Regions from separate parts of the Mesorhizobium sp. M1348 genome, predicted to be linked through region 3. Evidence: riboswitches for the same ligand, from Rfam matches in the RefSeq annotation. Region 3 holds a riboswitch; each other region holds the start of a gene.
What was found. A riboswitch is a leader RNA that binds a small molecule or an ion and turns the genes downstream of it on or off. The one in region 3 is predicted to bind thiamine pyrophosphate.
Positions count from the first base shown of each region.

Region 1: another riboswitch for thiamine pyrophosphate. It lies ahead of thiC (phosphomethylpyrimidine synthase ThiC); the one in region 3 lies ahead of NKH13_RS33675 (phosphomethylpyrimidine synthase ThiC).
Region 2: another riboswitch for thiamine pyrophosphate. It lies ahead of thiC (phosphomethylpyrimidine synthase ThiC); the one in region 3 lies ahead of NKH13_RS33675 (phosphomethylpyrimidine synthase ThiC).

Region 1 covers NZ_JAMYLH010000017.1:90,477-98,195, reverse strand. The annotation lists gene NKH13_RS24360 (DUF309 domain-containing protein) at 1-485, opposite strand, end outside; gene pmtA (phospholipid N-methyltransferase PmtA) at 645-1,241, shown strand; TPP riboswitch at 1,423-1,539, shown strand; gene thiC (phosphomethylpyrimidine synthase ThiC) at 1,643-3,478, shown strand; gene thiO (glycine oxidase ThiO) at 3,475-4,476, shown strand; gene thiS (sulfur carrier protein ThiS) at 4,445-4,642, shown strand; gene NKH13_RS24335 (thiazole synthase) at 4,645-5,418, shown strand; gene NKH13_RS24330 (thiamine phosphate synthase) at 5,415-6,020, shown strand; gene NKH13_RS24325 (hydroxymethylpyrimidine/phosphomethylpyrimidine kinase) at 6,011-6,778, shown strand; gene NKH13_RS24320 (NAD-dependent succinate-semialdehyde dehydrogenase) at 6,831-7,719, opposite strand, start outside.
Region 2 covers NZ_JAMYLH010000004.1:167,644-175,362, forward strand. The annotation lists gene panC (pantoate--beta-alanine ligase) at 1-5, opposite strand, end outside; gene panB (3-methyl-2-oxobutanoate hydroxymethyltransferase) at 2-838, opposite strand; gene NKH13_RS09735 (hypothetical protein) at 1,118-1,336, opposite strand; gene NKH13_RS35600 (hypothetical protein) at 1,702-1,872, shown strand; gene NKH13_RS09745 (Fic family protein) at 1,954-3,498, shown strand; TPP riboswitch at 3,681-3,797, shown strand; gene thiC (phosphomethylpyrimidine synthase ThiC) at 3,901-5,736, shown strand; gene thiO (glycine oxidase ThiO) at 5,733-6,734, shown strand; gene thiS (sulfur carrier protein ThiS) at 6,703-6,900, shown strand; gene NKH13_RS09765 (thiazole synthase) at 6,902-7,675, shown strand; gene NKH13_RS09770 (thiamine phosphate synthase) at 7,672-7,719, shown strand, end outside.
Region 3 covers NZ_JAMYLH010000046.1:3,936-11,654, forward strand. The annotation lists gene NKH13_RS33655 (hypothetical protein) at 1-286, opposite strand, end outside; gene NKH13_RS33660 (hypothetical protein) at 328-729, opposite strand; gene NKH13_RS33665 (hypothetical protein) at 964-1,863, opposite strand; gene NKH13_RS33670 (Fic family protein) at 1,879-3,411, opposite strand; partial or broken gene NKH13_RS33675 (phosphomethylpyrimidine synthase ThiC) at 3,587-4,144, opposite strand; TPP riboswitch at 4,249-4,365, opposite strand; gene NKH13_RS33680 (porin) at 4,911-6,068, opposite strand; gene hemN (oxygen-independent coproporphyrinogen III oxidase) at 7,113-7,719, shown strand, end outside.

The sequences.
Region 1 (7,719 bases), on a different contig from region 3:
TCGGCAGACTTTGGCTCCCGGAGAACAACCGGGTAAGCTACGATCGCTTGGGCATGTTCAGCGAGCGCGGCAGGTGTCATTCCCAGTGCTTTCTCAAACAGGCCGCCCGGACTCCCCACCTGACGAAAAAGCCCTGCAGCTCTTGTCGCATGGCGCGCCGCAGCCACCCGCTTTCCCTCACGGATCTTCACGCCGGCCGCCGCCAACAGGATTAGTCCCTTGAAGAACAGGCGGTGCTGAGCACTTTGTTTCGCAGCCTGCCAGAGAGGCTCCCAGGCTTCATGGGCTTCCCAGTAGTAGCCGTGATTGAAAAGGTCGATTCCCCATCGAAACACATCTGAGCCAAGCGCTTCGCCAACGGCGACGGTCACCGGATCTGATCGGTAACTGTGGCCCAAGGGATCACGCACCGGATGCGGATATTTGCCGGGCAGATACGCATAGCTCGGGAAACTTTTTTCGGGCAGCAGGCGAGGGCGAAACATAGGCCCAGCAAACATGAAAGTGCGTTAATGGGCAATTCATGCTGACCGCGTCGTGACAGGCAAGCAGTCTTAACGGGCTTGTAAAGGGTGGCGAGATTGGCCAAAACGCGCTTTGCCAAATTCATGACGTTGGGTAAGCGGCTGACGCAGGGAGAAGATATGATTTTGCGACTGAAGGAGCGGCTCGGCAAAAGGTTTGAGGAAGAAGTCCAATTCTTCAAAGGCTGGCAGAAGGACAAGAAGGGCGTGGGAGCCCTTATTCCCACTTCGGTTTATGCGGCACGCCGGATGGCAAGCGTGGTGAACCCACGGTCAGGATTGCCGATTCTGGAGCTTGGCGCGGGAACCGGTGTCATCACAAAGGCGATCCTGGCCAGGGGAATCAAGCCGCGCCAGCTGGTTTCAGTCGAATATTCCAGGATTTTCTACGACGGCCTGGTGCAACGCTTTCCGAATGTGGACTTCAGATTGGGCGACGCATTTGCGCTGGACGAAGCGCTGGGTGAGCGCAAAGGTGAACAGTTCGATTGTGTTATAAGTGCAGTCCCGCTGTTGAGCTTTCCAATGCAACAGCGTGTCGCGCTGGTTGAGGATCTGCTTGCCCGTATTCCTGCCGGCCGGCCCGTGATTCAGATCACATACGGACCTCTGTCGCCGGTGATCAAGATGCCAGACCGTTACGTGGTTTCCCACTATGACTTCGTCGTCCGCAACATACCGCCGGCACAGCTCTGGACTTATCGTCGAGCAGACTAGCCAAATCTGGACGGTTTCCTTCTCTGAGGGTTCCGCTGAGTGGTGGCCTTGCACCCAAATAGGATGTGGAACAGAGCAGGGGCAGATGCCAGATTGCCAAGAAGACGACGCGGTCCTGGTTGATTTGACAGTGGGCGGGCCAAATGCGCTTGACAAAGCCGCGCCGGCCCGTTCAACCTGAGGCATTCACCAGGGGAGTCCCGGCAAGGGGCTGAGATACTGCTGGCTTTCGCGGCGCAGTGACCCGTTGAACCTGATCCAGTTCATACTGGCGTAGGGACGGTGCAAGCGCTCTGCGGGAGTTCACGCCCGAGGTCCTGTTTCGGCAGGTCCACAGAAGCGTCTTTTCATCCTTCCGGCACAGAACTGGGTCTCCAATGCATGAGCAAAGGAGCCTAAAGATGAATGCCCTCACCCCCGCCGTGTCGACAGGGCCGCTGGCTGCCTCACGGAAAATCCACAAGTCTGGCGTCCTCCATCCGCACATCAAGGTGCCGATGCGCGAAATCTCCGTCCACCCGACGGCCGGCGAGCCGCCCATCACCGTCTACGATCCGTCCGGCCCCTATACCGACCCGACTGTCGAAACCAGTATCGAAAAAGGCCTGGCCCGGCTTCGCCATGAATGGATTACGGCACGCGGCGATGTCGAAGCCTATGACGGCCGTCATGTCCAGCCGGAAGACAATGGATTTGCGACTGGCGAGCGCCTGACACCGGAATTTCCCATACGCAACCGGCCGCTCAGAGCTAAGGCCGGTAAGGCAGTGACCCAGATTGCCTATGCGCGCGCCGGCATCATCACGCCTGAAATGGAGTTCGTCGCCATCCGCGAGAACCTTGGCCGCGAGATGCTGCGCGGCCAGCTTGAGCGCGACGGCGAAGCCTTCGGCGCGGCGATTCCAGACTTCGTGACGCCGGAATTCGTGCGCGACGAGGTGGCTCGCGGACGCGCGATCATTCCCGCCAATATCAATCATCCCGAGAGTGAGCCGATGATCATCGGCCGCAATTTCCTGGTGAAGATCAACGCCAATATTGGCAACTCGGCGGTCACCTCGTCGATGGCCGAGGAAGTGGAAAAGATGGTCTGGGCCATCCGCTGGGGCGCCGACACGGTGATGGACCTCTCGACCGGCCGCAACATCCACAACATCCGCGAATGGATCGTGCGTAATGCGCCGGTGCCGATCGGCACGGTGCCGCTCTATCAGGCGCTCGAAAAGGTCAACGGCATTGCCGAGAATCTGACCTGGGAGGTCTACCGCGACACGCTGATCGAACAGGCCGAACAGGGCGTCGACTATTTCACCATCCACGCCGGCGTGCGGCTGCATTACATCCCGCTGACCGTTGACCGGGTCACGGGCATCGTCTCGCGCGGCGGCTTGATCATGGCCAAATGGTGCCTGCACCATCACCGGGAGAGCTTCCTCTACGAGCATTTCGCCGAGATCTGCGACATCGCCAGAGCCTACGACGTCTCCTTCTCGCTCGGCGACGGCCTTCGTCCGGGCTCGATCGCCGATGCCAACGACGCGGCGCAGTTCGCCGAGTTGGAAACGCTTGGCGAGCTGACGCAGATCGCCTGGGCGAAGGATTGCCAGGTGATGATCGAGGGCCCCGGCCACGTGCCGATGCACAAGATCAAGCAGAACATGGACAAGCAGCTCGCTGTCTGCGGCGAGGCGCCGTTCTATACGCTTGGACCGCTGACGACCGACATCGCGCCGGGCTACGACCACATCACCTCAGGCATTGGCGCCGCGATGATCGGCTGGTTCGGCACCGCCATGCTCTGCTACGTCACGCCCAAGGAGCATCTCGGCCTTCCCGATCGCAGCGACGTCAAGATCGGCGTGATCACCTACAAGATAGCCGCCCACGCCGCCGACCTGGCGAAGGGCCATCCGGCAGCGAAAGTCAGGGATGATGCGCTTTCCCGCGCGCGCTTCGAGTTCCGCTGGGAGGACCAGTTCAATCTGTCGCTCGACCCGGAAACCGCGCGGTCCTTCCACGACCAGACCTTGCCCAAGGAGGCGCACAAGGTGGCGCATTTCTGCTCGATGTGCGGACCGAAATTCTGCTCCATGCGTATCTCTCACGACATCCGCGCCGAGGCACAGAAAGAGGGCATGGCGGCGATGGCGGCGAAATACCGCGAGGGCGGCGATCTCTACGTGCCGGCGGACGAGACCGGCGCACCGCTTTCGCCACAGGCGCATGAGCCATCATGAAGGTGCTGGTCAAAGGGGCCGGCGTTGCCGGCCTCACCGCCGCCTTCGAGCTCGCCGCACGCGGCGCGGCGGTTTCCGTTGCCGAGACAAGGCCTGGCCTTGGGGGCAATGCGTCGTGGTTCGCCGGCGGCATGTTGGCGCCATGGTGCGAGCGCGAAAGCGCCGAGCAGCCGGTGCTGGATCTCGGGCGCGGTGCCGCCGACTGGTGGGATGCCGCAACGCCCGGCCAGGTGACGCGGACCGGAACGCTGGTCGTGGCCGCGCCGCGCGATGCGGGCGAGCTCGACCGGTTCGCCAGCCGCACGACGGGCTATCGGCGCGTCGAGGAAGATGAAATTGCCTTGCTGGAGCCCGACTTAGCCGGCCGCTTCCGCCGCGGATTGCTCTTTCCCGATGAGGGCCATCTCGATCCGCGCCAGGCGATGGCAGCGCTTCATGACAAGCTCGCGGCCATGGGTGTCGAATTCCACTTCGGCGCCGACGCCCAGCATGTTTTTGGTTTCGATCGTCAGATCGATTGCACGGGAATGGCAGCCGCCGATGACAGGTTGCGCGGCGTTCGCGGCGAAATGCTCATCCTGCGCACCCCTGATACCTCGCTGTCGCGCCCGGTCAGGCTGCTGCATCCGCGCTTTCCACTCTATGCAGTGCCGCGCACCGACCACCGTTTCATGGTTGGTGCGACGATGATTGAAAGCCAGTCCGCCGGACCGGTTACGGCGCGCTCCATGTTGGAGCTGCTGGGTACCGCCTATGCCCTCCATCCGGCCTTTGGCGAGGCCGAGATCGTTGAAACCGGTGTTGGCGTCCGTCCAGCCTTTCCCGACAATTTGCCGCGCGCCGAAACGAACGGTGAGATCATCGCGATCAACGGGCTCTATCGTCACGGTTTTCTCCTGGCTCCCGCCATGGCGCGCCAGGCTGCCGACCTGGTTTTCAATCAAGACGGAACCAAGGAGCTTGCTCATGAAACTGATGGTCAACGGCAAAGTGCATGAGGTTGCCGCCACCACGCTGGCCGAGCTGCTTGCCGCGCTTGACTATGAGGGCGATTGGCTCGCGACCGCCGTCAACAACGACCTCGTGCACAAAGCCAGCCGGGCGGAATTCCAATTGAACGACGGCGACCGGATCGAAATCCTCTCGCCCATGCAGGGAGGCTAGCCATGTTCGATCTTCTCGGGACGACGCTTCCCTCCCGCCTGCTTCTCGGCACGGCTCAATATCCTTCGCCGGCTATCCTTTCCGATGCGGTCAAGGCGTCGGGCACGTCGGTGCTGACCGTCTCCTTGCGCCGTGAAATGGCAGGCGGCAGGGCCGGCGAAAAATTCTGGTCGTTGATCCGCTCGCTCGGCGTCAGAATCCTGCCCAACACTGCTGGCTGCCACTCCGTCAAGGAAGCGGTCACGACTGCGAAAATGGCGCGCGAAGTCTTCGGTACGAGCTGGGTCAAGCTCGAAGTGATCGGCAACCACGACACCCTGCAGCCGGATGTGTTCGGTCTGGTCGAAGCCGCCCGCATCCTGTGCGAGGACGGTTTTGCTGTATTCCCCTATACTACCGACGACCTTGTCGTTGCCGAGCGGCTGCTTGCGGCGGGCTGCAAGGTCTTGATGCCGTGGTGCGCGCCGATCGGTTCCGCTCTCGGACCGATCAACATCACGGCGCTGCGCTCGATGCGCGGCCATTTCCCAGGCGTTCCGCTGATCGTGGATGCGGGGCTCGGACGGCCGTCGCACGCGGCAACCGTCATGGAGCTCGGCTTTGATGCCGTACTCCTGAACACCGCGGTCGCCAAGGCGGCCGATCCGGTCGGCATGGCGCGTGCGTTCGGCAAGGCGGTCGATGCCGGCCGTGAAGCTTTCAGCTCGGGAATGCTCGAACCGCGCGACGTCGCCGTGCCGTCGACGCCGACAATTGGCAGGGCGGTTTTTTCATGAAGCTCGATCCGTTCTACCTGATCGTCGACAGCTCCGCCTGGATCGAACGGCTGGTGCCGCTTGGCGTCAAGCTGGTTCAGTTGCGCATCAAGGATAGGGACGAGGCCACGCTGCGGACGGAAATCCGCCGCGCGAACGGCGTCTGCGCGGTCCAAGGTTGCCAACTGATCGTCAACGACTATTGGCGCACGGCAATCGAGGAAGGCTGCGACTTCGTCCATCTCGGCCAGGAGGATTTGGCTGCGGCCGACCTGCTGGCGATTAAGTACGCCGGATTGAAGCTCGGGCTTTCCACGCACGATCATCTAGAACTGGAAACGGCCATCGCTGCCGAGCCCGACTATATCGCGCTCGGCCCCATCTATCCCACCGTCCTGAAGCAGATGAAATGGGCGCCGCAAGGGCTCGAGCGGATCAGCGAGTGGAAGCGCCGGGCAGCACCCATCCCATTGGTCGCCATTGGCGGCCTCACCCCTGACCGGCTCGACGGTATCTTCGAGGCTGGCGCGGACAGCGCGGCGGTGGTCACCGACATCACGTTGAATGCCGATCCCGAAGCGCGCACGCGAGAATGGATCGAAAAGACAAAGCCATGGCGCTGAGGCGAGAACCGCATGTGCTCGTGGTCGGCGGATCAGACTCCAGCGGTGGGGCTGGAATTGCACGCGATATCGAGACGATCTCTTCCATTGGCGTGCGCACCTGCCTGGCTGTCACAGCGCTGACGGTGCAGACGCACGAAGCCGTGATGGAAATCCATCCTTCGCAGCCCGATCTTGTGGCCGATCAGATGCGCGCCGCGCTGCAGGCCAACAAGGTGGCGGTAATTAAGATCGGCATGCTCGCAACGGCCGAGATCGTCGTTGCCGTCGCGGCTGTGCTACGCGAAAATCCGCAGGTGCCGGCAGTGCTCGATCCGGTGCTGGCCTCGACGTCAGGCCGGGCGCTGCTGGACGCAAGGGCCGTCGCCGCCATGAAGCGCAATTTGATGACGCTTTGCCGCCTCGTCACGCCCAATCTCATGGAGCTGGCGCTTCTTGTTGGCTCAGAGCCAGCAGTGGATGAAGGCGGCGCAGTGTGGCAAGGCCAGGAATTGCTGGTGGCCGGGATGCAGGCCCTGCTGATCAAGGGCGGCCACGCGGCTGGACCTCGATCGACCGATATTCTGTTGCGCTTGGATCAAGAACCAATCCGCTTTGACATACCGCGCCTTGCCGTATCGATGCGCGGGACGGGCTGCATGCTGGCCAGCGCGATTGCGGCGCATCTGGCGAAGGCGAGATCACTTGAAGGCAGCGTGCGCGAAGGCAAGCTGTTTGTTTTCGAGAAGATCCGGAAGAATGGTTCTGTAGTAGACTAGCTTGTGCGGCTGTTCTCTGGAGGTGGTGTGAGGCGTTGGCAAAGCCGGCCCATTAGAGGCCGAGTCCGCCGATGCAGACATATTTCGTGTCGAGGTAGTCCTCGATACCTTGATGTCCGCCTTCCTTGCCGAGTCCCGATTCCTTGACGCCGCCGAACGGTGCCTCCGGCGTGGTGATCAGGCCCTCATTGACGCCGACCATGCCGTATTTCAGGCCTTCCATGACCCGGAAGGCACGACCGAGATCGCCGGTGTAGAAATAACAGGCGAGGCCGAACTCGGTGTCGTTGGCGAGCGCGATTGCCTCTTCCTCGGTCTCGAACTTGAACACGGGTGCGACCGGGCCAAAGATCTCTTCCTTCATGAACCGCATCTTGGGCGTCGCATTGGCGATGACCGTCGGCTGGAAGAACGAGCCGCCAAGCGCATGGCGCTTGCCGCCGGCAACGACCTTGCCGCCCTTCGACGTCGCATCGGCGATCAGTTCCTCGACCTTTTCGACCGCCTTCTCGTCGATCAGCGGCCCCTGCTGCACGCCCTCTTCGAGGCCCGAACCGACCTTCAGGCCCTTGCTGGCGGCGGCGAGCTTCTCGACGAACTTGTCATAGATGCCGGCCTGGACGAGAAAGCGGTTGGTGCAGACGCAGGTCTGGCCGGAATTGCGATACTTGGCCGTGATCGCGCCGGCAACCGCCCGCTCGACGTCGGCATCATCGAAGACGATGAACGGCGCGTTGCCGCCGAGCTCCATCGACACTTTCTTGACGGTGACCGACGACTTCTGAATGAGAAGCTTTCCGACCTCGGTCGAGCCGGTGAAGGTGATCTTCGACACCAGCGGATTGGCGCAGATCTCGTCGCCGATCTCGCTGGCCGAGCCGGTCAGGATGTTGACGACGCCCTTGGGGAAGCCGACTTCCTCGGCGAGCGCGCCCCAGGCC
Region 2 (7,719 bases), on a different contig from region 3:
CTCATGGGAAATCTCCGGCCTTGGGCGCATCGGCGAAGAGATGTTCGGCGGCTGGAAAGCGCCCTTCCCGCACATCAGCCGCGTAGGCCGCAATGGCAGCTTCGGCCGCTGAGCCCAGTTCAGCATAGCGCTTCACGAATTTCGGCCGAAAACCAGTGAACATGCCCAGGATGTCGTCGATCACAAGGATCTGCCCATCGCAGGCGTCCGAGGCACCGATGCCGATCGTGGGAATTGTGGCTCTCTCGGTTATTCTCCGTGCGAGCGGATCCGTGACCTTTTCCAGCACTATGCTGAACGCCCCGGCCTCGGCAACAGCAATGGCGTCGCGAAAAATCCTGTCGCCGTCTCCGCCCCTGCCCTGGACTTTATAGCCGCCGAACACATTGACCGATTGCGGCGTCAGCCCGACGTGGGCCATGATGGGAATCCCGCGAGCAGTGAGAAAGCGGATCGTCTCGGCCATGCTCTCGCCGCCTTCCAGCTTGACGGCGGCGCATCCGGTTTCCGCCATGAGCCGCGCGCCGTTGCGAAAGGCCTGTTCGGGGCCTTCTTCATAGGAGCCGAATGGCATGTCAACGACCATCAACGCGCGCTCAAGACCGCGTCGCACGGCCTTGCCATGCATGATCATCATGTCGAGCGTGACGCCGAGGGTCGAGGGCAGACCGTGAAGCACCATGCCGACACTGTCGCCGACCAGCACGACGTCGCAATATCTGTCGACGAGCTGCGCAACGGGTGTGGTGTAGGCGGTCAAGCAGACGACCCGATCCTTGCCCTTGCTGGCCGCGATGTCCGGCGGCGTCAACGCCTTCGTTTCTACCGCCACACTCATCGGCACATTTCCCCGGCGTCAGGTTTTAAGCGGTCAACGGTTTTGCATAGTTTTGTGCAGGTGCGAAGGCCAAAATCAAACTGCATCGGAAAAGTTGGTGCATTGCGAAGCGCTTCAAACCAAGGGCTAGAGGCCGCCATTTTCTGCTGCTTCGGCCGAGTTTCGCAGTACCCTTATTGTGATTGTTTTGAGCAAGAGCGTGGTGGTGGTCTCAAGGGGTGTGCTTCAGCTCGAACGGTTTGACTGCCGCAACAGCGCGGTTCACGTTCAGAATCGATCTCAGGCCACAAGGCGTACCGAAATGCATTGTGGCGAAAAAAATAGGCAATGACTGAACACGGGACCAAAGCTGTAAGGCAACGCATAAAAGCCGGCGAGCGCCATGCTATCGCCGCGGAACTGATTGCGGTTTTGGTCGCGGTGACGGCTGGCCAACCGCGTATCATAACGATTGGAGACGGCAAAGCCTTGCCTTCCGGCCCGTTCGAGCTTGGACATCGATCCTGCAATCCGGCCTGAGAGACTGGGTCGAGCAGCAGACGCGCCATCCGCTGGGCTACATCGAGCAGCTCTACACCTTCGCCGACCGCGACCGGTCAGGAGACGGGGGCGCGCAGCGGGGTGATTTCGATTAGCTATCTCGCCCTGACCCGCGAGGAGCAGGCTGAACCTGCCGATAAGGCCGCCTGGCGCAACTGGTACGCTTATTTCCCATGGGAACATCATCGCGCTGGCGCTCCGTCGACATTGCCTGAGGCGTTTGTCCCACGCCTGAAGGCGTGGGCCGAGGCAGCCGATGATCGCGCAGTGAGCCACGATCGCTGGCGGCGCGCGGTGATCGCTTTCGGCCTTGAGAACCACGCTTGGATGAGGACTTGGTGCTGCAGCGCTACGAACTGCTTTACGAGGCGGGGTTTGTGGAGGAAGCCCAGCGCGGTCAAAATGACGCTTACGCCCCATCAATCTTCGGCCGAGCCATGCAGAAGGATCACCGCCGCCCTTCAGGATCGGTTTTCGCAAAAGTCGGCTTGTAGCATCAATTTTCATCAGATAGAATCGTTTTTCATAGTATTTGGCTGAGCTGCACCAAAATTCGAGGAAAGGATCCCCTTTTCATGCCTGTGGCGCAGAAGCACCAATTTTCAGGTCCTGTTCTCGTTTTTCAGGAAATCCGCCTTCCGGAGATGGTGACCCCGGCCGGGTACAGCGCCCTGATCGGAGCCTACGAGCTCGCCGTCCCCTTGCCCCGGACGCTGTCGGCCACTGGCGAGCATCATCGCATTACCGAACGGGATGGTTGGCGGATCATGACGCCCCGCCATGCCCCACATCCAACACTCGAAGGCCACCTGACCTTCGCGCTCAAGTACGAGGGGCTCGACCTTGCCGTCCTCAAACGGCTGTTCCAGGTGACCGGTCCCGCACCGATCGAGGCGCTCGTCCGTGAAAGCCCCACAGGCAGCTATGCCCGCCGCATCTGGTTTCTATATGAATGGCTGACGGGCACGCGTCTCGATCTGGCGGACGCGGAGGCCGGACGATACGTTTCGGTTGTCGATCCCGAGCTGCAGTGGCCCGGATCCGAGAAGACCGCTTCGCGCTACCGCATAAGGGACAATCTCCCCGGCACGCCTGAGTTCTGCCCGCTGGTGTTCCGAACCAAGACTCTCGAAAAATTCATCGCCCTTGAACTACCGCGGCGCGCGGAGGCAATCGTAGCGGACGTGCCGCGCGACCTCCTTGCTCGGACCGCCGCCTTTCTTTTGCTCAAAGACTCGCGATCAAGCTATGCGATCGAGGGCGAGCGCCCGCCGCAAGATCGCATCCAGCGCTGGGGCCGCGCCATCGGCGAAGCCGGCCGCTGGCCGATCGATCGCGATGAGCTGCTGCGTCTGCAAAGAATTGTACTTGGCGACGCCCGTTTAGTAAGACTTGGCTTCCGAAAAGAAGGGGGTTTCGTCGGTGAGCATGACCGAGACAACGGCACGCCCCTGCCCGATCACATCAGCGCTCGGCCCGAGGACCTGCCGCGGCTAATCGATGGAATGGCGGCCTTCGATCAGGGCCCCGCGCAGAACCTTGATGCAGTCATAGCCGCCGCAATCCTCGCCTTCGGCTTTGTCTACATCCACCCGTTCGAGGACGGAAACGGCCGCATTCACCGCTACCTAATCCACCACGTCCTTGCCATGCGCGGCTTCAATCCGCCGGGAGTGGTCTTTCCCGTCTCGGCCGCGATCCTGGACCAGATCAACGAGTACAGGGGCGTGCTCGAGAGCTATTCGCAGCGCCTTCTGCCGTTGGTGGAATGGGAACCGACGCCGCAATTCAACGTCCGGGTGCTGAATGACACCGGTGATTTCTACCGGTTCTTCGATGCAACCCCGCACGCCGAATTCCTCTATGCCTGCGTTCGGCGGACGATCGAACGGGACCTTCCCGAGGAAACCGCATTTCTGCAGCGCTACGATCAATTCCGGCAGCAGGTGGACGCCTTTATCGAGATGCCCGAGCGGTTGACCGATCTGCTCTTCCGTTTTCTTCACCAGAATGATGGACATCTGTCGAACCGCGCGCGCGAAAAGGAATTCGCCGCGCTGACCAGTGACGAGGCAGGAAGAATCGAGGCGATCTACGCGCAAACCTTTGGTGCCCATTGAAGGCGTGATCATCAGGATCGATTTTTAGTCCGACCGTTTGCGATTCCCTTGTCCCTGCCTTCATCTCCCACGCTTGACTTGTCGCCGAGACATGCACGATTTTTTCCGCACGGTCTGACCGGCCGCCGATCGGCCGCGGCCAGAACGCGCTTGACAAACCGGCGCCGGCCCGTTCAACCTGACGCATTCACCAGGGGAGTCCCGGCAAGGGGCTGAGATACTGCTTGCTTTCGCGGCGCAGTGACCCGTTGAACCTGATCCAGTTCATACTGGCGTAGGGACGGTGCAAGCGCTTTGCGGGAGTTTACGCCCCAGGTCCTGTTTCGGCAGGTCGACAGAAGCGTCTTTTCATCCTTCCGGCACAGAACTGGGTCTCCAATGCATGAGCAAAGGAGCCTCAAGATGAATGCCCTCACTCCCGCCGTCTCGACGGGACCGCTGCCAGCCTCGCGGAAAATCCACAAGCCCGGCGTCCTCCATCCGCAGATCAGGGTGCCGATGCGCGAAATCTCCGTCCATCCAACGGCCGGCGAGCCGCCCGTCACCGTCTACGATCCGTCCGGCCCCTATACCGACCCGGCTGTCGAAACCAGCATTGAAAACGGTCTTGCCCGGCTTCGCCACGAATGGATCACGGCGCGCGGCGATGTCGAGGCCTATGACGGCCGCCGCGTGCGGCCGGAGGACAACGGATTTGTGACCGGTGAGCGCCTGACGCCGGAATTTCCCATTCGCAACCGGCCACTCAGGGCCAAGGCAGGCAAGGCGGTGACCCAGCTTGGCTATGCGCGCGCCGGCATCATCACCCCCGAGATGGAGTTCGTCGCCATCCGCGAGAACTTCGGCCGTCAGATGTTGCGCGGCAAGCTGCAGCGCGACGGCGAAGCCTTCGGCGCGGCCATCCCCGATTTCGTAACGCCGGAGTTCGTGCGCGACGAGGTGGCGCGCGGACGCGCGATCATTCCCGCCAACATCAATCATCCCGAGAGCGAGCCGATGATCATCGGCCGCAATTTCCTGGTCAAGATCAACGCCAATATCGGTAATTCGGCGGTCACCTCCTCGATGGCCGAGGAAGTGGAAAAGATGGTGTGGGCGATCCGCTGGGGCGCCGACACGGTGATGGACCTGTCGACTGGCCGCAACATCCACAACATCCGCGAATGGATCGTGCGCAATGCGCCGGTGCCGATCGGCACGGTGCCGCTCTACCAGGCGCTGGAGAAGGTGGGCGGCATCGCCGAGGATCTGAGCTGGGAGGTCTATCGAGACACGCTGATCGAGCAGGCCGAACAAGGCGTCGACTACTTCACCATCCATGCCGGTGTGCGGCTGCATTACATCCCGCTGACCGTCGACCGGGTCACGGGCATTGTCTCGCGCGGCGGCTCAATCATGGCCAAATGGTGCCTGCACCATCACCGGGAAAGCTTCCTCTACGAGCATTTCGCGGAAATCTGCGACATCTGCCGCGGCTATGACGTCTCCTTCTCGCTCGGCGACGGGCTTCGTCCGGGCTCGATCGCCGACGCCAATGATGCGGCGCAATTCGCCGAGCTGGAAACGCTCGGTGAATTGACGAAGATCGCCTGGGCAAAGGACTGCCAGGTGATGATCGAGGGGCCGGGCCACGTGCCGATGCACAAGATCAAACAGAACATGGACAAGCAGCTCGCCGTCTGCGGTGAGGCGCCGTTCTATACGCTTGGCCCGCTGACGACCGACATCGCGCCAGGCTACGACCACATCACCTCAGGTATCGGCGCCGCCATGATCGGCTGGTTCGGCACAGCCATGCTCTGCTACGTCACGCCCAAGGAGCATCTTGGCCTTCCCGATCGCGACGACGTCAAGACCGGCGTAATCACCTACAAGATCGCCGCCCATGCCGCCGATCTGGCGAAGGGTCATCCGGCTGCAAAGGTTAGGGATGATGCCCTTTCCCGGGCGCGCTTCGAGTTCCGCTGGGAGGACCAGTTCAACCTGTCGCTCGATCCCGAAACCGCGCGGTCCTTCCACGACCAGACCTTGCCCAAGGAGGCGCACAAGCTGGCACATTTCTGCTCGATGTGCGGTCCGAAATTCTGTTCCATGCGTATCTCTCACGATATCCGCACGGAGGCCCAAAAAGAGGGAATGGCCGCGATGGCGGCGAAATACCGCGAGGGCGGCGACCTCTACGTGCCCTCGGACGAGACCGGCGCACCGCTTGTGCCGGAGGCACATGAGCGATCATGAGACTGCTGGTCAAAGGGGCTGGCGTCGGCGGCCTCACCGTCGCCTTCGAACTCGCCACGCGCGGCGCGGCTGTGACCGTTGCCGAGACAAGGCACAGCCTTGGCGGCAATGCGTCATGGTTCGCCGGCGGTATGCTGGCGCCATGGTGCGAGCGTGAAAGCGCGGAGCAGCCAGTGCTGGATCTCGGACGCGATGCCGCCGACTGGTGGGATGCGGTACTGCCGGGTCACGTGACACGGGCCGGAACCCTGGTCGTGGCCGCGCCGCGCGATGCGGGCGAGCTCGACCGGTTCGCCAGCCGCACCTCGGGTCATCGGCGTGTCGATGAAGATGAAATCGTGTTGCTCGAGCCCGACCTCGCCGGCCGCTTCCGCCGCGGACTGCTCTTCCCCGACGAAGCCCATCTCGACCCGCGTCAGGCGATGGCGGCACTTCATGATAGGCTGGCGGCGATGGGCGTCGAGTTCCACTTCGGCGCCGACGCTTCGGCTGTTTCCGGTTTCGATCGCCAGATCGAATGCACGGGAATGGCGGCGGGCGATGACCGACTGCGCGGCGTTCGCGGCGAGATGCTAATCCTGAATACGCCTGATGTCTCGCTGTCGCGCCCAGTCAGGCTGCTTCATCCGCGCTTTCCGCTTTATGCGGTGCCACGCACCGACCACCGTTTCATGATCGGCGCGACGATGATTGAAAGCCAGTCTGTCGGACCGGTCACGGCGCGATCGATGATGGAGCTGCTGGGTGCCGCCTATGCCCTCCATCCGGCCTTTGGCGAGGCCGAGATCGTTGAAACCGGTGTTGGCGTCCGTCCAGCCTTTCCCGACAACCTGCCGCGCGTGGAAACGAACGGCGAGATCATAGCGATCAACGGACTCTATCGTCACGGCTTTCTCCTCGCCCCCGCTATGGCGCGCCAGGCTGCCGACCTGATTTTCAGTCAAGACAGAACCAAGGAGCTTGCCCATGAAACTAACGGTCAATGGCGAAGCGCATGAGGTTGCCGCCACCACGCTGGCGGAGCTGCTTGCCGCGCTCGACTATGAGGGCGATTGGCTGGCGACGGCCGTCAACAGCGACCTCGTGCACAAAGCCAACCGGGCGGAATTCCAGTTGAGCGACGGCGACCGGATCGAAATCCTCTCGCCGATGCAGGGAGGCTAGCATGTTCGATCTTCTCGGGACAACGCTTCCCTCCCGCCTGCTTCTCGGCACGGCTCAGTATCCTTCGCCGGCCATCCTTGCCGATGCGGTCAAGGCGTCAGGCACGTCGGTGGTGACCGTCTCCTTGCGACGTGAGATGGCAGGCCGCAGGGAAGGCGAAAAATTCTGGTCGCTGATCCGCTCGCTTGGCACGAGAATCCTTGCCAACACCGCAGGCTGCCACTCCGTCAAGGAAGCGGTCACAACCGCGAAGATGGCGCGCGAGATCTTCGGGACGACCTGGATCAAGCTCGAAGTGATCGGCGACCACGACACGCTGCAGCCGGATGTGTTCGGTCTGGTCGAAGCCGCCCGCATCCTGTACGAGGACGGTTTTGCGGTATTCCCCTATACCACCGACGACCTTGTTGTCGCCGAGCGGCTGCTTGCGGCGGGCTGCAAGGCCTTGATGCCGTGGTGCGCACCGATCGGTTCCGCCCTCGGGCCGATCAACCTCATGGCGCTGCGCTCGATGCGTGGGCATTTCCCCGACGTTCCCATGATCGTGGATGCCGGGCTCGGACGGCCGTCGCACGCGGCGACCGTCATGGAACTCGGCTTTGACGCCGTGCTCCTGAACACGGCGGTCGCCAAGGCGGCCGATCCGGTCGGCATGGCGCGTGCTTTCGGCAAGGCGGTCGAGGCCGGTCGTGAGGCCTTCTGCTCGGGAATGCTCGAACCGCGCGACGTCGCCGTGCCGTCGACGCCGGCGATCGGCAGGGCAGTTTTTTCATGAAGCTCGATCCCTTCTACCTGATCGTCGACAGCGCTGCCTGGATC
Region 3 (7,719 bases):
GCGGTCTGGCTGCGCCGTCTAGAATCTGAATGCATCTCGCGCCGACCCGTTCAGCAATGAGCTGTTCGGCTTGCCGCATTGACGGCGAAGCAAGCTCAAGTACGTTTTCGCGCATCTCACGCGCCGCCTCGCCGACTTCCGCAAAACGCTTCTCGGCGAACTGCTCCCTGAAGAGCGCAGCGAGATCATCAAATGTTTGAACTTTGGTGGGCTTGGGTTTCGAGCAAAAATATCCAGTTGCCAGTCCAGGTTTATAGGCAAGGCTGTGCGCTTTGTCGTCTGGCAAGGGCCCAATATCCCCTGGTGAGACGAAAATGGACTGCCGTGCTACGGTTGCTCCAAATAAGAGCGGTCGAAATCGCTGATGTTTGCGATACAAGGAGCCGCATAGAAGACGTTTGACGGATAGCGCGCCTCAAACCGAAGAAGCAGTTCATGCTGACGCGACACATCCCTGCGCATCATCGCAATCCGAAAAAATGGTATCGACAAACCGGGACAATGTCCGCTCGCAACCTCAAAGGCAGTTCCTCGCTTCATCAGCTCCGGAAGCTTGTACTGGAAAAACAGCGGAACCCCTGGGAAATTGATGCGGATGTCAAAGCCAGAATGCCCCTCCTGTATGAGGTTTGGAAAGACCGGCGCGCCTACAGGTGCGGCTGACGATGACCGGATAAGGTTTTCGGTGAAGGCATACCCAAATGAGAACTCCATGTAGCCCACCTTCATTCAATTCTGCTTTCGTGCTGAAGTTTATCCTGGCTCTTTACCTGCAGCCGAGCAGACTCTATAACAAAAAAACTATGTATACTTGCGAGATAGTCTGAGCTTATCGATTCCTCGGATAGATATTTAAAGAGCTCACCCACTCTTCTGGCTGCTAGAATGGGAATGGGAAGCTTCTGGTTGATCTGGGTCGAGTTCCAGTTGATTTTGGTAAGCGACAAAACCTCCTGCGCTATCTCAGCGATTCCCGGCCAGATCGCCGATAAGTTTCGGGCTTCGCGAACAGCGCCAGAGTGCGTAGCCGATATCTTCAACCGGGGCGGCAGCTTCTCCCTCGCCAGTGCCGAGCGCGATCATATGCGTTGCGCATTCGGCCAGCGCGCCGTCAAGGCGCCCCGCTTCCGTCGCGCTGCCGTAAAGGTCCAGGAACCACGCCAGCGAATAAGACCAGTCGGCAGGCAAGTCCTGCCCATTGTGATCCCTTGCGACGACGGCCACGACGGCGTTGCGGCCTTCGGGCGTGCGGGGCTCTATCCCAAGGATCGGGTATAATTCGGGTGTCGGCTGCTGAAGGATACGCGCCGGCACGAGCGACAGTGCTTTCTCCAGCGAGGGAGGAAAATCCTCCAGTTCTTCGGCCAGTTCGGCAGCTTCTCTCCTTCGTCCCTCGCGGCGCGCTTCTACATATTCTGCCGCAACCACGGCAACGGTGCGCTGCGCCCGTTCAGCGGTGCCGGTGGCAATCAGCTCGGCCGGAATGTCACCATCCTTGATCGCCCAGTGCGTACGGTGCTGTTCGAACTGTTGAATGCCCAGCCGGTCCGCAATTCTCAACACCGCTGATCGGTCGAGAAAGGCATGTTCCGGATCGGGCTCGAAGGTGAAGGCCAGTTCGTGTCCGCGCCGAACGATATTGCGTATGCGGCCGTGCCGGACCACGCGCGCGTGCGGGCCTGCCGCCCCGACTTCGTACATCAACAGCGCCGGGATTTCCTCCAGCCGGCGCAATGTTTCAGGGCGCGCGAGGTCGATAGCCTCGGCCTCGGCGCCGCTATATTCCTTGAACCGGTCAATGGTTGACGTGAACGGCGGCGTTTCCCACCACTCGCCGTGGCCCGAGACAAGCAAGTTAAACATGGCACAGCACCGACCTCACGCCGCCTTCTCCATAGACCACTTCACCCGTTCGGCGAGAAAGGCGGCGAATGATTTCACATTGATATTGCCGCTCGCCTCCTCCAGCCCTGCGAGGTAGGCCTTCCGGTCATCGACTCTGACGACTGTCCAGGGGTAACCGCCTGAAGCCAGCATCGCGTTCATGAGGAACCGCGCCATCCGTCCGTTGCCGTCCGGATAGGGGTGCACATAGCCCACAAGCCAATGCCCCAGCACGGCACGCACGGCGGCCTCCTTCTCCGCCTCCAGCAGGTCGAACAGCTCATTCATACCATCGGCCACCGCTTCGGTACGCGGCGCCACGTGCTGCGAGCCGCGCAGGTACACAGGGTGATTGCGATATCCCGCAAGCGCGCTGGCTTTGAGGATGCCGGCGGTCACTGACGGCGCGAACAGCTCCCGGTACCACTCCCGGTGAGTGTCCCGCGTCAACGCGCCGGCTGGCTTGCCGTTGATGATCGCGGCAACAGAGTCTTTGACCTTCTGGAATGCGAGGTAGTAGCCACGCGCGGCAAGCGCATCCCGGTTCTTGCGGTCCTCTTCATCAATCTCCGGATTCCAGCTCCCCTCGCGCACCCGGCCGATGAGTTCCGGGGTGACGCTGTACCCTTCTATCGACAGCGAATGGTAGGCGTCGCTTTCGTAGATATCCTCGACGAACTTCATATAGGCGTCTTTGTCGGACGGCAGTCCGGGCGCCTTCGGGAATATCTCGATGATGGCTTCGCGCTGCGATTGCCAGATCGCGCGCAGGCGGGCGACCAACGGCGGTACGCCCGCCGCAATGGTTGTCACTCCAATTTGTCCCGCGAACGGATCGGATTCGCGCACGTCATAGCCGGCGGCTTTGAAGGCGGCCACGATTTCATCGGCAAAGGAGTCGCGTCCTACGCGACGGAAGGCCCCCGCAAGCCGTCCCGCCACGGCGGAATGGCCGCCATCAAGCAGCAGGGCCAGAACGGTTGATACGTCGCGCACCGACGCCATGGCGATCTGCATCTCGATAGGGGCGCGCTGGAAGAACGCTTCCGGCACCCGGGTAAGGGCGGCCTCGACAGTGAACACGCGCTGGCCGTTTTTCTCTGTCAGTTCGGCCGGCATCTCCTTGACCTTGAGGTCATAGAGCGAAGTGCCGAACAGCAGGTCGATTCTGTTATTCGTGCCTTTGGGGGTGTTCACCACCACCTGAGGCGGAATAGTGGGCGCTTCCGCGTGCAGAAGCAGCGACTGCTCCGGTGACAGGAACCAGTCCTTGCCGAACCGGTCATTGCAGTAAAGGGAGCAGAACTCCCAGAAGCTCGCGTACCAGGGGGTGGTGTCTTGCTGCTGTGCCTGCGGGCCGGTCGACATGAGCCAGCCTTTGATAACATCGCGCAGGAACCCGTTCTGCAGCAGCCGCTCCCGGTGGACGCGGGTCAGCTCATCTGATTTGAATATGCGCCGCCCACCCTCCTGCAGCTCTTTGAGGACGGCCAGTGATACAGCGAGTTTTTCATGGGGCTTGGCCATGGCCGTGCCTTTGCAACTTTTTTAGAGCTGTGCGATTACAAGTATATAGTGCTGATAGGCGACAAGTCAATGATGCTGTGGAGTTGCAAGTTTTTTAAGTCGTGCGTAACAAGTTTTTTATGCGATAATCGGCAAGTGCGATCGTTTCCATAGCCGCGCGAAGGATCGTTACCCGGATGGGCCGAGACCCAGCTCCCTCTTCTCGGACGAATTCCGGCGTGACGAAATCGGGAATGGCTGCGCCGAAGCTTTCGCCGTCGCGTTGCAGCTTGCCTCGAAGGATCTCGCGGCCGAGGTTCTCGCGGATGGCGACGAATTCCATTTCGGGGGTGATGATGCCGGTGCGCGCATAGGCAAGCTGGGTCACTGCCTTGCCCGACCTGGCCCTGAGCGGCCGGTTGCGCACGGGAAATTCCGGCGTCAGGCGTTCGCCCGCCGCGAATCCATTATCTTCCGGCCGGACATGGCGGCCTTCATAGGCCTCGACATCGCCGCGCGCCAAGATCCACTCGTGGCGAAGCCGGGCAAGGCCCTTGTCGATGCTGGTTTCGACAGTCGGGTCGGTATAGGGGCCGGACGGATCGTAGACGGTGACGGGCGGTTCGCCGGCCGCCGGGTGGACGGAGATTTCGCGCATCGGCACTTTGATGTGCGGATAGAGGACGCCGGACCTATGGATTTTCCGTGAGGCAGGCAGCGGTCCCGTCGAGACGGCGGGGCTGAGGGCATTCATCTTGAGGCTCCTTTGCTCGTTGCATTGGAAACCCAGTTCTGTGCCGGGAGGATGAAAAGACGCTTCTGTCGACCTGCCGAAACAGGACCTCGGGCGTAAACTCCCGCAAAGCGCTTGCACCGTCCCTACGCCAGTATGAACTGGATCAGGTTCAACGGGTCACTGCGCCGCGAATGCCAGCAGTATCTCAGCCCCTTGCCGGGACTCCCCTGGTGAATGCCTCAAATTGAGCGGGCCGGAACTATCTCGTCAAGCGCATTCGGCCCGCGCCGGTGATCGTCGGGCGATCGTCTCGGCCAGGCGCAAGATCGGATGGAGCGTCGCCTGAGAATCGTCTGTTCCTCGATCAGCCTCGCTTATGCTCTGGAGCTTGTTCTCTCGCGCCCGAATTTCCGCGGGGATGGCTGAACGGAGGCGATCCATTTGCGATTTTCAAGTGCGTCGGGCCGCACCCCCACAATCGCTCAACAAGTCGAACACGTCCTGACCCGACTGGGCCTTCAAGTTCGGACCTGAAACCTGGCCGGGTACTGCTGGATGGCAGGGTCTGTCAAGCGGGCGGAAGGGATGAGGAAATGAAAGAGCTGCAGATCAAAACACAGCGATGAATATCGCCTGCGCGATCATCCGGACCAGATCTGATATGAAACATCGTCCGGCCCCGAGATCGAGGCTCCAATCTCGTATAGCTTCCATGCGACGTTCTCTTGGAGTGTTGCGGGATTGGTCCGCTCAACCGGATCTCGGAGCTCAACCCTTTCATCCGTTAGAATGAGCGTTCGAAACGCAGGATTCCGCCGACACTGCTCTTCTTGTTGGCGTTGGTCCAATTCACGTTGGAAGCGTCCAGCTTGCCGACGGCGAAGTTACCGTATCGGCCATAGTCGAGTTCCGCCGTAACTGTGAAATCTGGAAGAAACGCATAGGCGACGTTTGCAGCGACACCATGGTTCTTGAGCTGATCACCGGAGAGCTGAAGCTTGAACGAAGTTGTCTCGTTGAGCTCGTAAGCGGCGCCAGCCCAGAAAGCCCAGTTCCCGCCCCAACTCTTATAGAAGCCGCGACCATGAGCGTCGATGGCGTTCGTGGAGTCGTCGTTGAGCTTGCCGTTGGAACCGTAGCCGAGCATTCCGAACAGCAACAGTTCGTTGGTGACATTGATGTCGACACGGACCTTGGCGGCCACCGATTCGTAGTTGCTATCATAAGCGGCAACGCCGGTGATCGCGCCCCAGCCATGTGTGTATTTCAAGCCGCCGACTACGTGCGGTGCGTAGCTGTCGATTGTGCCGACCACGCCCGAGCCTTCTTCGAGCGAAACCACGGCCGAAAAGCCGTTCCCGGCGTCGAAGTAGTACTGAACCACATTGGTATCGAAAGCGCCGTAGGGAACCGGCGTCTGGTTGAGTACGTCACCCGCGCCGCCAATAAACATGTCGAAGGCCGACCAGTCCTTACCAACTCGGAGGCCACCAAGCTGAATCCAGGCGAAAGTCAAGGTGCTGTCTCCGTTGAAGGCATAGGACCGAGAACTGTCCGAAACCGAAGTGTGGCGGTTGCCGAAGTTCATGCGGGTTTCGGTGTAGGTCTTCAACGTGCCGAGTTCGGTCTCCTGGCCGGTCCAAGTTTTCAATGTGAAGCGCGTGTTGTTTTGCCATGTGCCCTGATGCTCACCAGTCCTCACATCCGAGGTTCTTGCGTGATCAACCAATCCGACATGGCCCAAGCCGACGTCGTAACGGACATAGCCGCCGATGCGCACGCAGGTCTCAGTGCCTGAAATGTAGACGTAGCCCGAGCCGTAGACGTCGCAGATTTTAACGTACTCAGTCGGGTCAGGCTCGGCAACGGCGGTCACGGCGCGAGCGTCGGAAACGGCAATCAGTGCCGCAGTTGAGCCGAGGAGGAGGCTCCTAATGTTCATTGTTGATCTCCGTTCAAAGAGTAAAAGGAATGGACGTCAGTGATGAAGTCTTGCTAAGGAAACAGTCGATAACGATGCGCATTGAGTTGAATTTGAGCAGTTTTGATGCGCTCGTCACGCCAGATATTCATCAGAAATTGAGAATATGATTGGGTGTTATTGTTACAAATATGCGATTGTTATTACAAATATAATAATCGCCGAAACGACTCCATCCAACATTTCTGTACAAATCATCCCCGTCATCTCCGCTAGTTGTGGGCGGGCCGTCACAAAGGCTTCTACTGCAAATGACGTGCCATCCTGACGACGCAGCTGCGGCTTGAAGCTCAAGTGTGCCGGCGGACCTTGGTTCGCTCTTCCTTCCTTTTTGCCTTGCGGATCAACCCAAGCACGAACGGCAAACGTTTCGGCTACGGTTCGTCTGTTCGCTTCGCGACAGTTTCGTTCAATGGCGACAGCTTTGTCTGCTGTGAGCCCCGACGTTGAGACATCATGCGGCGGCACCGCTCGGTACGACGCCGTCATTTTGGCGAGCGCGATGATCGGTAATCACGCGCTGACGCGCAGCCTTGCCTCCACCACGGAGTCAGTAGGCGCGCCGGCCTTGGCATTGCGGCCGACCTGACGGTCGCGTCGAGCAGCCTCTCGTCCTGATAGACGGCGCGCCACAGCTAATGCTTCTTGCCAGCAATTCACACAACGAGCTCATCGAGATGCCAGAGATCACTATGGGCTGCGCTAGCTGGCGAGCAAAGTCTGGTCCCAACGCCGTGTTATCTCGTTGGATGCGGCAGCCGCGCTCAGCAGAATCTACTCGACCAGGCGCAGGCTGAAGGGAAGGGATGGTGGAACCAAACGGTGCGCGTGAGGGTCGCGGCGGGAACAGCCATGGCCAGTCGCTGACCGTCCAGCCAAGACTGAACGGCCGCTATTGCTGAGAAATACAAGTTTCGAGCCCAAAGCGGAACGGACTGACATAGCGCAAAGACACAGGCGAGCGCAGCCGTAAGGTTGGTGGTTATCAGCATGGGACGGTAACTGTTGCAGACCACAAAATATCGCGAGGCCGGCCTGCCTTGGTACACTATCTATCCGACTGTGTCGGAGTTCTCTGGGGCGGTCGGCGCCGAGGCTTATGAGGAATGGCTCAGGAACCTGCCGGCTGACGATCCGGTGTCGCTCTATTTCCACGTTCCGTTCTGCCGATCAGCTTGCTGGTATTGTGGCTTCCCCACCACCATCACCCGCCATGATGCGCCGATCCTCAACTATCTGGCGGCGCTGCGTGACGAGATCCGTTTGGTCTCGGAGCGAGCGCCGCAGACGCTGCCCGTGAGCGACATGCATTTCGGCGGCGGAACGCCGTCTCTCATAGGACCAGCCGAGTTCCTGGCTCTGATGGAGTTCCTGCGACGCCGCTTCGCTCTCACGAAAACAGCTACGGTTGCCGTCGAGATTGATCCGCGCACGTTCACGGCCGAGATGGCCGAGGCCTTAGGAGCAGCCGGCGTGAACCGTGTGAGTCTCGGCGTGCAGAGCTTCGATCTCATTGTTCAAAAAGCAATCAACCGGGTTCAGAGTGAGGCGCAGACGTCTGCTGCCGTGGAAATGCTGCGCCGGCATGGAGTAAGCCGCATCAACTTCGACC